Linked DNA regions of Agarilytica rhodophyticola. The protein of the gene in region 1 interacts with the protein of each later gene in a pairwise test. Links are inferred from orthologs where the notes say so. Each region holds a gene or a part of one and is shown in the gene's direction. Other genes may lie near its edges.

The links.
Region 2: the proteins of secA (region 1) and secB interact in binary tests that used the Escherichia coli proteins (3 or more experiments, as listed by UniProt). The link is inferred for Agarilytica rhodophyticola from one-to-one orthologs.
Region 3: the proteins of secA (region 1) and secG interact in binary tests that used the Escherichia coli proteins (3 or more experiments, as listed by UniProt). The link is inferred for Agarilytica rhodophyticola from one-to-one orthologs.
Region 4: the proteins of secA (region 1) and BVC89_RS04345 interact in binary tests that used the Escherichia coli proteins (3 or more experiments, as listed by UniProt). The link is inferred for Agarilytica rhodophyticola from one-to-one orthologs.

Annotation. Positions count from the first base shown.
Region 1 is NZ_CP020038.1:2,263,862-2,267,209, forward strand. The notes cover bases 4-3,314. They hold secA (preprotein translocase subunit SecA), read left to right. Parts: upstream 4-378; coding sequence 379-3,114; downstream 3,115-3,314. Other genes in these bases: BVC89_RS09585 (M23 family metallopeptidase), read left to right, coding at 4-290; argJ (bifunctional glutamate N-acetyltransferase/amino-acid acetyltransferase ArgJ), read left to right, coding at 3,141-3,314. Outside these bases: more of BVC89_RS09585, read left to right, coding at 1-3; more of argJ, read left to right, coding at 3,315-3,348. UniProt on the Escherichia coli protein: Required for protein export, interacts with the SecYEG preprotein conducting channel.
Region 2 is NZ_CP020038.1:762,526-765,373, forward strand. Bases 33-2,843 are described here. They hold secB (protein-export chaperone SecB), read left to right. Parts: upstream 33-1,087; coding sequence 1,088-1,600; downstream 1,601-2,843. Other genes in these bases: BVC89_RS03275 (rhodanese-like domain-containing protein), read left to right, coding at 344-745; grxC (glutaredoxin 3), read left to right, coding at 759-1,016; BVC89_RS03290 (GGDEF domain-containing response regulator), read left to right, coding at 1,931-2,843. Also shown: more of BVC89_RS03290, read left to right, coding at 2,844-2,848. UniProt on the Escherichia coli protein: One of the proteins required for the normal export of some preproteins out of the cell cytoplasm. It is a molecular chaperone that binds to a subset of precursor proteins, maintaining them in a translocation-competent state.
Region 3 is NZ_CP020038.1:2,030,888-2,033,634, forward strand. The notes cover bases 5-2,714. They hold secG (preprotein translocase subunit SecG), read left to right. Parts: upstream 5-1,018; coding sequence 1,019-1,411; downstream 1,412-2,714. Other genes in these bases: glmM (phosphoglucosamine mutase), read left to right, coding at 5-120; tpiA (triose-phosphate isomerase), read left to right, coding at 263-1,003; BVC89_RS08625 (hypothetical protein), read left to right, coding at 1,948-2,376; BVC89_RS08630 (hypothetical protein), read left to right, coding at 2,605-2,714. In the rest of the region: more of glmM, read left to right, coding at 1-4; more of BVC89_RS08630, read left to right, coding at 2,715-2,747. UniProt on the Escherichia coli protein: Subunit of the protein translocation channel SecYEG. Overexpression of some hybrid proteins has been thought to jam the protein secretion apparatus resulting in cell death; while this may be true it also results in FtsH-mediated degradation of SecY.
Region 4 is NZ_CP020038.1:1,020,360-1,023,106, forward strand. What follows is about bases 6-2,715. They hold BVC89_RS04345 (YbgC/FadM family acyl-CoA thioesterase), read left to right. Parts: upstream 6-1,014; coding sequence 1,015-1,416; downstream 1,417-2,715. Other genes in these bases: ruvB (Holliday junction branch migration DNA helicase RuvB), read left to right, coding at 6-1,002; tolQ (protein TolQ), read left to right, coding at 1,486-2,172; tolR (protein TolR), read left to right, coding at 2,175-2,591; tolA (cell envelope integrity protein TolA), read left to right, coding at 2,602-2,715. Also shown: more of ruvB, read left to right, coding at 1-5; more of tolA, read left to right, coding at 2,716-2,747.

The DNA of each region.
Region 1 (3,348 bases):
GTAAGCAAGGCTCTGATATTGTATCTGTTGCAGCGGGTGTCGTGACCTGGTCGGGTGAACGTTATGGTTATGGCCAGATGGTAGAAGTGAATCACGGCAACGGTTTCACTACACGTTATGCCCATTGTAAAGAAAACTTAGTAAAAGTTGGCGATATTATTAAAAAAGGCCAAGTAATTGCCCTTATGGGGTCAAGTGGTCGCTCAACTGGTCCTCACGTCCACTTCGAAGTCTATAAACATGGCCGAGCTGTCGATCCGTCCACATATATTCATCGCGCAAGTCGCTGAATCCTCCTATATAATTCCCACCCCCTCGAAAAACAATATTTAGTAACCATATAGTGGTAATACTCAAACCACGTTATTTGGACGTCATATGTTAGCAAAAACTTTTAGAGCTGTTTTTGGGTCAAAAAACGATCGTGAAATAAAACGCATGGGCAAGGTCGTTAAGAAAATTAATGAATTAGAAGCGACCTATGAAGCACTAGACGCAGATGCCCTGAAAGCAAAAACGGCAGAGTTTAGAGAGCGTTTCAATAAAGGGGAAACTCTAGATCAGATTCTCCCGGACGCTTTTGCTGCTGTCAGAGAGGCGAGTAAGCGCTTTATGGGAATGCGTCACTTTGACGTACAGCTTATGGGAGGCATGACCTTACACGAAGGCCGTATTGCAGAAATGCGTACCGGTGAAGGTAAAACTTTGATGTCTACCCTGGCGGCATATCTCAATGCTATTCCGGGAAATGGTGTCCATATCGTTACCGTTAACGACTATCTTGCCGCGCGGGATGCTAACTGGATGAAGCCTTTATATGAGGCGCTGGATCTGAAGGTAGGTGTTATTGTTTCGATGCAACACCCAGAAGACAAGCGCGCTGCTTACGATGCGGACATTACCTATGGCACCAACAATGAATTTGGTTTTGATTATTTGCGCGACAATATGGCTTTGCGTAAAGAGGATCGCATGCAGCGTTCCCACAGTTTTGCTGTGGTGGACGAAGTAGACTCAATCCTTATTGACGAGGCTAGAACTCCTTTAATTATTTCTGGTGCGGCGGAAGATAGTTCTGAGTTATACCGCACGATGAACAAGTTAATTCCTTCTTTGGTAGAACAGCCTCAACAACCGGAAGGCGTCGAAGAGCCGATCGAGATTACAGGCCACTTCACCATCGACGAGAAATTACGCCAGATAGAGCTGACCGAGATCGGCCATCAGTTAGTCGAAGAGTGGTTATCGAAAAATAATTTACTGGAAGAGAATGATAGCTTATATAACGCCGGTAACTTAAGCCTTTTGCACCACGTCCATTCGGCATTGAAAGCACATAAGCTGTTTAACAACGACGTCGAATACATCATCCAAAATGGTCAGGTTGTATTAATTGACGAACATACAGGTCGTACTATGCCTGGCCGTCGTTTATCTGAAGGGCTGCATCAGGCGATCGAAGCGAAGGAAGGGGTGGAAATTCAGGCAGAAAGCCAAACACTTGCTTCCACAACTTTCCAGAATTACTTCCGTATCTATGAAAAATTAGCCGGTATGACTGGTACAGCGGATACCGAAGCCTATGAATTCAAGCAGATTTACAACCTTGAAGTGGTTGTTATTCCACCCAATAAAACGATTGCCCGGCAAGATTTAAATGACCTTGTCTACCTAAGTATTGATGAAAAATACGACGCTATCATTGCCGATATCAAGGAGTTTCGTAGCAAAAATGCGCCTGTTTTGGTGGGAACGGCCTCTGTTGAAACGTCAGAAGCTATGTCTCGACGTTTAAAATCTGCTGGTATACAACACGAAGTATTAAACGCCAAACAACACGAAAGAGAAGCCTATATTATTGCCCAGGCCGGAATACCTGGTGCGGTAACTATTGCCACCAACATGGCTGGTCGTGGAACTGATATTGTCTTGGGAGGAAACTGGGAAGCAGAAATCGCACAGTTAAAAGAGCCCTCTGATGCTCAGGTTGCCAGCATTAAGGAAGATTGGAAGAAACGTCATGAGACCGTTCTTGCAGCAGGTGGCTTACATATTATCGGCACCGAGCGTCATGAATCGCGCCGTATCGATAATCAGCTGCGTGGCCGTGCTGGTAGACAAGGTGATCCAGGTTTATCGCGTTTTTATCTATCTCTGGAAGATAATCTAATGCGTATCTTTGCCTCAGAAAGAGTGCGCAATTTCATGCAAGCTTTGGGGATGGAAAAAGGGGAGGCCATCGAACACCGTATGGTAACCAACGCCATTGAAAAAGCGCAGAGAAAAGTTGAAGCCCGCAATTTTGACTATCGTAAGCAAGTATTGGAATACGATGATGTGGCGAATGATCAGCGCCGAGTTATCTATACCCAGCGTAATGAGTTGTTAGAATCTGATGATATTGAAAACGCCATCGCCGGTATTCGAGATGATGTGGTCAACAATGTAATTTCTGGTTTTGTGCCGCCTCAGAGTATTGAAGAGCAATGGAATATTGAAGGTTTGGAGCGTGCCCTAGAAGACGATTTCGGTATTAAATTGACGATCCAAAAATGGCTTGATGAAGACGATAATTTGTTTGAAGAGCCCCTACGTAAGAAAATTGTCGAGGCTGTAGACGCCGTCTACCTCCAGAAAGCTGAGCGTTTTGGTGACATTATCCGCACCCTTGAAAAGCAGATTATGTTGCAAGTGCTGGATACATTGTGGAAGGAACATTTGCAGAATATGGATTACTTACGTCAAGGTATTGGTCTGCGTGCTTATGCTCAGCGTAATCCTAAGCAGGAATACAAACGAGAATCTTTCGAGCTGTTTCAAAAGCTGTTGGATAATTTAAAGCATGATGTCACTCGTATTCTCTTCCGTGTTGAGCCTATGTCTGAGCAGGAAGTGGAAGAAATGGATCGAAGACGTCATGAAGAAGCTGAACAACAAAAGTTAAAAATGGAACATGAGCAGGTGTCTCAGCTAACGCCAAGTGAAGAGCAACCGCAGGAAGTGGTAGACACTGAACGTCCCTATGTACGTTCAGGTAAAAAAGTAGGGCGTAACGACCCTTGCCCATGTGGTTCTGGAAAGAAATTTAAAGCTTGTCACGGCAAATTATCTTGATTTAGAGCGCAAGAGGATGGATTTTTATGGCCGTTGGTAACAGTGTTTGGCCCGAGTTTTATCCTATTAAAGGAGTGAAGCTTGGAGTTGGTGAGGCCGGAATTAAATACTCGTCACGTAAGGATTTGGCTTTAGTTGTTCTGGATGAAGGTTGTGAAGTTGCCGGTGTATTTACCCAAAATGCCTATGCTGCAGCACCTGTAGATATTTGTCGAAAGCATCTTGGGCAAAATA
Region 2 (2,848 bases), 1.5 Mb from region 1 along the record:
AAAACTGTCCGCAGAAATCGAATACCAATGGATTTGCCAAAATTGAGCCTCAAGAACACCACCACCTTGCGTCATGTTCTAGTTTGGACGATCTTCTAGTAAATTCCCTTTGATTTATGTATACATATATTGCCATTTTCGAGCGACTTTCTGCGAAACCCTATGTCCACTCCGTATGGGTGTAAAAACCACACTGAGCAGACCCTGATAATTCAGTTTAGTTAGAGAACCCAACATCCTGCAAATTTGCGTCTATTTAGAGTGGCTCTTATGACCAAAAAAAGCTCATTCGTGTATACTCCTGCCTCTTTTATTTGCAGAAGGTTTTTGTTACGTGGATTTCATTGTATTTATGTCCGAGCAATGGTTGTTAGTTACAATCCTTGCTGTTTTAGTAAGCGGATTAATTGTTGTTGAGGGTAAGCGCGGTGGCGATTCGCTCAGCTTCCACCAGTTGACCACATTGGTTAATCAGGGCAATGCTGTGGTTGTAGATGTGCGAGAGACAAAAGAGTTTAAAACTGGGCATATCGTGAATGCGCTTAATATTCCCCATTTGAAACTGGGGGATCGCCTGGGCGAATTGAACAAGCACAAAGAGAAAACCATTATTGTTGTCGATAAAATGGGGCAGCACGCAGGCGCTTCAGGCCGTTTATTGAAAGAGAACGGATTTAATGTCAACCGTTTGCAAGGTGGTATGTCGGAATGGCAAGCCCAGAATCTGCCAGTGATAAAGAGCTAAGGAATATACCCTAATGAATTCTATTCGTATTTATACTACACAGTACTGCGGCTACTGCGTGCGTGCGAAAGCGCTGCTCAGCAAGAAAAACCTTGCTTTTGAGGAAATCCCTGTAGATAACAACATCGAGTTGCGCAGTGAAGTAATGCGTATGAGTGGACAGAGAACTGTGCCTCAAATCTGGATAAACGAGCAGCACATCGGTGGTTGTATGGAGCTTATGCAACTGGAGGCCTCCGGCCAGTTAGATCAAATATTGGCATCTGATTAGCGTTGAAATCTGGTCTATTTACCCCCACTTAACGGCAATACTTAAAACCACCTTGCTTAGGCAGATATTGTATGACTGAAGAAACTCAAGCTAAACCAGAAGAACAAGCCGCGGAGCCTGTGAAAGGGCAATTTGCTTTACAACGAATTTATATCAAAGATATGTCGTTTGAATCACCGATGGCTATCACGGCCCGCAGCCAGGCTAAGCCAGCGGTATCGCAAGATTTGCATACACTCGTAAGTAAGGTGGCAGAAAATCATTTTGAAGTTGTTTTGCATTTAACAATAACCGTTAAACAAGAAGATAATGTCGCGTTTTTAGCGGAAGTTCATCAGGCAGGCCTGTTTCAAGTTGCAGGCTTAGATGAAGCACAACTGCAGCATACCTTGTCATCAACATGTCCCTCTATTTTGTTTCCTTATGCTCGCGAAGCTATCGATAATATGGCGACACGTGGTGGTTTCCCTCCTCTTATGTTACCCCCTATTAATTTTGATGCAGTGTTTGCCAAAGCCATGATGGAAGCTAAAGCCAAGGCCGAAGCTGAAGGTGCTCCTGCGGATACCGACGGTGTTCACTAGGCACGTGTAGCAGGCGCTAGAGCTTCTATATCCTCTTTATTTAGTCCGAAATATCTATAAAAAGCTAATTTTTGGCCTTTTATAGATATTTTAGGGCGGCTCTCCACCTTTTATCGGCTTATGGCTACCTTTTGTGTTAAACCGCGCCCTATTGGCGCGTATATTTGCTAGTGTTTAGTCAACTAAGATGTAAACTTCTCAGTTAGGGCCTGTCGACAGAGGTCCAATCGTTTAGCTGCGGTTACTCGGGTATTGCCTTTGTTTCACTCTTCATTGGTGCTCTCTTCAATACCATATATTGCAGCTAACTCCCTATAAACATGGCGGAATATGGCGTTAGATACAATGTATGCTGGAGAATCAAACAAAATAAAAGTCTTAGTGATTGACGACTCGCGAGTAGTAAGAGTCGCAGCAACTCGCATGTTTGATGAAGACTTTGATGTAGTTTTAGGTGTCGATGGGGCAGATGGCTTGGCTATCTTGGAGCGCGACCCAGATATCGATGTAGTGTTTACCGATCTGGCAATGCCAGAAATGGACGGCTTTGAATTGCTTGAAGCGGTGCGCTCTCATACCGATGAAAATCTGCGCGAATTGCCTATTATTGTTGCTACTGGCGCCGGTAATCCTGAGTCGGCTAAACAAAAAGCGTTCTCATTGGGAGCCACTGACTTTGTCACTAAGCCTTTTAATGGTACTGATATTAAAGCCCGTGCTCGTTCCTACGCCAAGCTGCACGAACAAAATCGCTCTTTGAAGCAGAATGCGACCATTGATAACCTCACCGGCTTACTCAACGGAAGAGGCTTGAAAATGCAGCTAGAGAAGGAAATTTCCTTTGCTGCTCGTCATGAGTCTAACCTTACCCTTATCTCTTTAGAGGTGGATAACTATAAAGACCTATTTGTTCGTATTGGCAGAGAGGGTACTGAGAAAGTGGTTAAGCGGGTGGCAAAAGTCCTGGAAGATGCTTTTCGTAAAGAAGACAGTATTTCCCGCGTAGGTATTGCGCGCTATATCGTATCGATGCCCATGTCCTATGCTGAAAGTGCCGTGGATATGGCAAATCGTATTTGCCATACCATAGAGTCATTAAAGGCCAAGTTGGATGGTAAACGCATCAAAATCACAGTATCCACTGGTGTTAGCTCGGTTCTTGTGGATGACATAGATGCAGGTACGCTTATTGGCATGGCTAATGAAGCCTTGCAACGTGCTTCAGAAGTAGGGGCAAGCCAAATTTAT
Region 3 (2,747 bases), 230 kb from region 1 along the record:
TTGTTAAGGCCTTCAGGAACTGAGCCTGTCATTCGTGTTATGGTAGAGGGCCAGCATCACGATCTCGTTTCTAGGCTCGCAAAAGAACTTGCTGAAGTGGTTGGAAAGGCCGTTGCTTAACCTTGTTTAAAAATGTTTTCGTAGGATGTTGTATCTAGCAGCATTCTCCTATAAGATTTGCGCCCGCTCTAGAGGGGTGTTCATCTAAATCCCAGTTGCGCAATATTGGCGAATAACTGGCTACTACATAAGGTAATTTGAGATGAGGCGACCGATAGTCATCGGCAATTGGAAAATGAATGGTGATAGCGCTTTTACGGGCGACCACCTGCGTTCATTGGCTGACAAGTGGGCGGGAGTGCATAACGCAGAAGTTGCAGTTTGCCCTCCTTATCCTTATTTGTCTTTGGCTTCGGATATCTTAGAGCAAACAAATATTGCTTGGGGCGCACAGGATATTAGTGTCGAGAAAAATGGCGCTTACACAGGAGAAGTCTCCGCTAGCATGTTGGCAGACTGTGGTTGTAAGTTCGCAATTGTGGGACACTCCGAGCGTCGAGAATATCATGCCGAAAGCTCTGAGCTAGTGGCTAAGAAATTCAAGGTTGCGGTTGAAAGTGGAATTGTGCCGGTGCTTTGTGTTGGTGAAAGTCTAGAAGACAGAGAAGCTGACAAAACCTTTGACGTTGTTGGCCGTCAGTTGTTGAAAGTTGTAGAACATTGCGGTTTAGACGTGGTGGCAAAAGGCATTATTGCTTATGAGCCTATTTGGGCGATAGGAACGGGTAAGTCGGCAACGCCACAAATAGCACAAGATGTTCATTCTTATATAAGAGAAGTATTGGGGCCTGAAGGCGACCAAATTAAGATTTTATACGGTGGAAGTGTCAAGCCTGATTCTGCTGAAGCACTTTTTAAGCAAAAAGATATAGACGGCGCACTTGTTGGCGGCGCTTCATTAAAAGTCGATGACTTTGTAGATATTTGTAAAGCTGCAGAGTGATCTAGAGAGAAAACAATGGAAAACCTAATTATATTAGTGCATATCCTTACAGCCTTGGCGATTATAGGCTTAATCCTTTTGCAACAAGGCAAGGGTGCGGATATGGGTGCTTCATTTGGTAGTGGTGCATCGCAAACTTTATTTGGTGCTTCTGGTTCAGGAAACTTCTTTTCCAAAATGACTGCAATTTTGGCATTTGTGTTCTTTGTTACCAGTTTTAGCTTAGCTGTTATTGCAAAGCAAAAAGCATCCATTGGCGATGATCTGCCTGCTGTAATCGAAACAACAGTAGACGATGTTCCCGCTGTTGAAGATACGTCTATTCCAGTAGATGACGATATTCCGCAAGTTGAAACTGAAACAAACGAGAATTCACAAGAAGATATTCCCGAAGTTCCAGAACAGTAAACAATTTGCAACTCTTTATGCCCAAGTGGTGGAATTGGTAGACACGCTATCTTGAGGGGGTAGTGGCGTAAGCCGTGCCGGTTCAAGTCCGGCCTTGGGCACCATTTCTTTATTTTTAGAAAAATCTTCTAAAATCCTAAACAGAACAACGTTAAACGGAACAGATCGTTGTGTGTTTCGATACATGCCTAAGCGATCCCATACAAGCCGTTCAGGAAAGGCCATTTTTACGACCGCTCGCTTCTCTTGATACCCGCCGCAAGCCCAGAGTTGATAAGGGTTTGCCAGAAACGTTAGCGCGGTTCGATACATATCTTAAAATGATCTTTGCGGTCCCTTCTCTCGATCAAGATATAGTTAGACAGGTGATTATTACCTAACTAACTGTTTTCATTAAAAAAAGAGACCCGAATCCAGTTAGATCTGATTGTAATCAGCAGAAGGATGATAAGTGGAACGAGGCTATTGAATAAACTGTTAAGTTTCAAGTAGCCATGACGTACGACTACCAAAAAGACATCAAGGAAGCATGTGCAATGCTTCCAGATGTGGAAGGGTCAACTATCATTTCAATTAGAGTGAATGTTGTTGATCCTGAATTCAATGTTGTCTATTTAAAAACGGATAAAGGTATTTTCTCTTTGCAAGGTGAAGTGGGTGGAGAATACCTTGGTGTTCATCTCTTAAATGAACTGCCTGAGATTACAAATCAAGATGGGTATGTAGTCTGTAAATATCGGCCATTTGAGATTTCTGAAGGCCGCAAAATTTCCCAAGCAAGACAAATAGGTGGTGCTTGGCAAGGGCATGGCTTTGAGTTCAGTTTTTCTGAAGTTCCAACTAAGTCCATGATTGTTCAGTCTATATACTGTGGTGCTAAACCTGAGGGGCTTGAGGATTGTCTCCGCTTAGGGGGCGGGCACTACGAAAACGAATGGAATTCCTATACATTATCGGTGCGTTGATTGCCTTTGGAATCATTTACACGATTATAGATAATCGAAGAATGACCAATATAGCAGAAGAGAGAGGGCTGCCCGATATATGTGGCTTCGCAAGATCTTTCAATTACAGAGAAATTGATACGAAGATTATTCGGGAAGTTATAGAACGAAGTTCAAGATAATCTAGGCACATTTAATGGAATAAAATTTCCCGTTCGTGCAGACGATTTGTTCGAGGAAACATACAAGTTGGATCCAGAGGACTTGGAATATACTTATGTGGCGATAGCCGATAAACTGGAGATTAGCACGGCTAATCCAGGAAATAATCCGTACTGGAACAAAGTTAAATCGGTGCATGACCTTGTACAGTTTCTACACCATCAATCTAG
Region 4 (2,747 bases), 1.2 Mb from region 1 along the record:
GCTCAACCAAAAGAAGAACATCTCGACCGTGCAGTCAGGCCTAAACGCTTACAAGACTATATCGGCCAGCCAGCTGTTCGAGAGCAAATGGAAATATTTATCGGTGCGGCCAAAAAGCGTAACGAAGCCCTCGACCATACCTTAGTTTTTGGACCGCCTGGGCTCGGTAAAACTACCCTGGCAAATATTATTGCCACTGAAATGGAGGTAGATTTAAAAACTACCTCTGGCCCCGTTCTTGAAAAAGCTGGGGATTTGGCCGCTTTGATGACGAACTTAGATGCAGGAGATGTACTATTTATTGACGAAATCCATCGCCTAAGCCCCGTTGTAGAAGAAGTCTTGTATCCGGCAATGGAAGATTTTCAGTTAGATATCATGATTGGAGAAGGGCCTGCTGCGCGCTCGATTAAATTAGATTTACCCCCGTTTACACTGGTAGGGGCGACAACAAGAGCGGGTTTACTAACCTCGCCTCTCAGAGACCGCTTTGGTATTGTGCAGCGACTCGAATTTTACAATAAGCAAGATCTCACCAAAATTATTGTTCGTGCGGCCAACCTGATTGGAGTAGAAATTGACGAAAGTGGCGCTGCAGAAATTGCTAAGCGTGCCCGCGGAACTCCTCGTATAGCCAATCGTCTTTTGCGTCGTGTTCGCGATTACGCAGAAGTTAAATCAGACGGCAAGGTGATCGCGGAAATAGCCGATCTCGCACTGAATATGCTTAATGTTGATGAAAACGGTTTTGATCATATGGATCGCCGTTTATTGCTGACCATGATAGAAAAATTTGCTGGCGGGCCAGTCGGGGTTGACAGTCTAGCTGCTGCGATTAGTGAAGAGCGTGATACAATCGAAGATGTGCTTGAACCCTATTTGATACAACAGGGGTTTATGATGCGAACGCCAAGAGGAAGAATGGCAACGCAGCTTGCTTATCAGCACTTCGGTTTGCACGCACCTAATACGGTGAAACAAGATTCACTACCTGGGATATAAGTGCAGGACTCCATGACTTTGGACAACGAATTTTTTTTTCCAATACGTGTCTATATCGAAGACACAGACGCAGGCGGTATAGTTTTTTATGTGAATTACCTAAAGTTTATGGAGCGAGCTCGCACAGAACTTTTACGTAATAAGGGTTTTCCAAAACCTGCTGTATTAGACGATGGAAAATTAATGGTGGTAGTATCGGCGAAAGTCGATTATAGAAAACCAGCTAAACTTGATGATAATCTTGCTGTCACAGCAAAAATTATAAAGCTTGCTCGCACTTATATGGTGTTTGAACAAAAAATATTTTGTGACGGATTTTGCTTAACTGAAGCTGAAATTAAGGTCGCATGTGTAAATCGCGATACAATGCGTGCCTGTGCATTTCCTAAACGATTAGTTGAACTACTCAGTTAAACAAAGAAATGTCATGTGTAAAATACATACCTTTGTCGTAACAAAGCATACAGGAAGGGGATTTATTTCATGAACGATGAGCCACTGTCGATTATCCATTTGATATCGAATGCGAGCTTACTTGTCCAACTAGTAATGATGGTTTTGGTTCTTGCATCCATGATTTCCTGGTTAATGATTGTGCAAAAAGCAATTTATCAGCGTAATGCCCATCGTCATTTACGAGCGTTTGAAAATACTTTTTGGTCCGGTGTTGATTTAACTCAGCTATATCGACAAGGTAATGCCAAGTCTGGCAAGAATAGTATCGAGGGAATAGAAAATATTTTTCGCTCTGGGTTTAAAGAGTTTTCCAGTCTGCGTCAACAGAGCGGCACAGAGCCTGATGCGATTATGGAAGGCACACAAAGAGCGATGCGTGTGGCTTTGTCGCGAGAACAGGAAAAGCTTGAAAGTAACCTACCTTTCTTGGCGAGTGTGGCATCTGTAAGCCCCTACATAGGCTTGTTTGGAACTGTCTGGGGGATTATGAATTCTTTCCGTGGACTCGCTAATCAAACCCAGGCAACATTGGCGACAGTTGCACCGGGTATATCAGAGGCTCTAGTAGCAACGGCCATGGGTTTGTTTGCAGCAATACCCGCAGTACTTGCGTACAACCGTTTTGCAGCCAAAGCAGAATTTTTAACGGGTAACTACGAAACTTTTGCTGAAGAATTCTCGTCAATTTTACATAGGCAAGTACACGCGAAGTAATTATGGCTGGTAAAAAACGTAAACCAATGGCTGAAATTAACGTCGTTCCTTATATTGACGTTATGCTCGTTCTGTTGGTCATCTTTATGGTCACAGCCCCCCTCTTAATGCAGGGGGTCAAGGTTGATCTGCCCCAAGCGCCCTCTGCACCGGTCGACAAAAAAGACGAAGAGCCAATAATTGTTTCGGTAAAAACTGACGGCACTTACTATATTAATCTTGGCGATAAGCAAGAAGATGCAAAGCCGCTTAAAGATATTGCTAATACGGTGAGCAAAGTTTTACGGCAAAAGCCTGAAACTACTGTTCTTGTGTGGGGGGATACAAAGGTACCCTATGGCGTCGTTGTAAGCTTGATGACTGAGTTGCAAAATGCAGGTGCACCAAGCGTGGGTCTCGTGACAGACCCTCCACGTTAAGTGGTGTACTATGGAATTTTTAACTAAGTTCGTTATTCCTGCAACAGTAAGTCTAGTGATTCACGCTGGTATTTTTTTAGCGTTGACTGTTAGCTGGGAAGGTAAAACGGAAGTTAAGAGAGTTATTCCTCCCAAATATGTTGAAGCTAAGCTGGT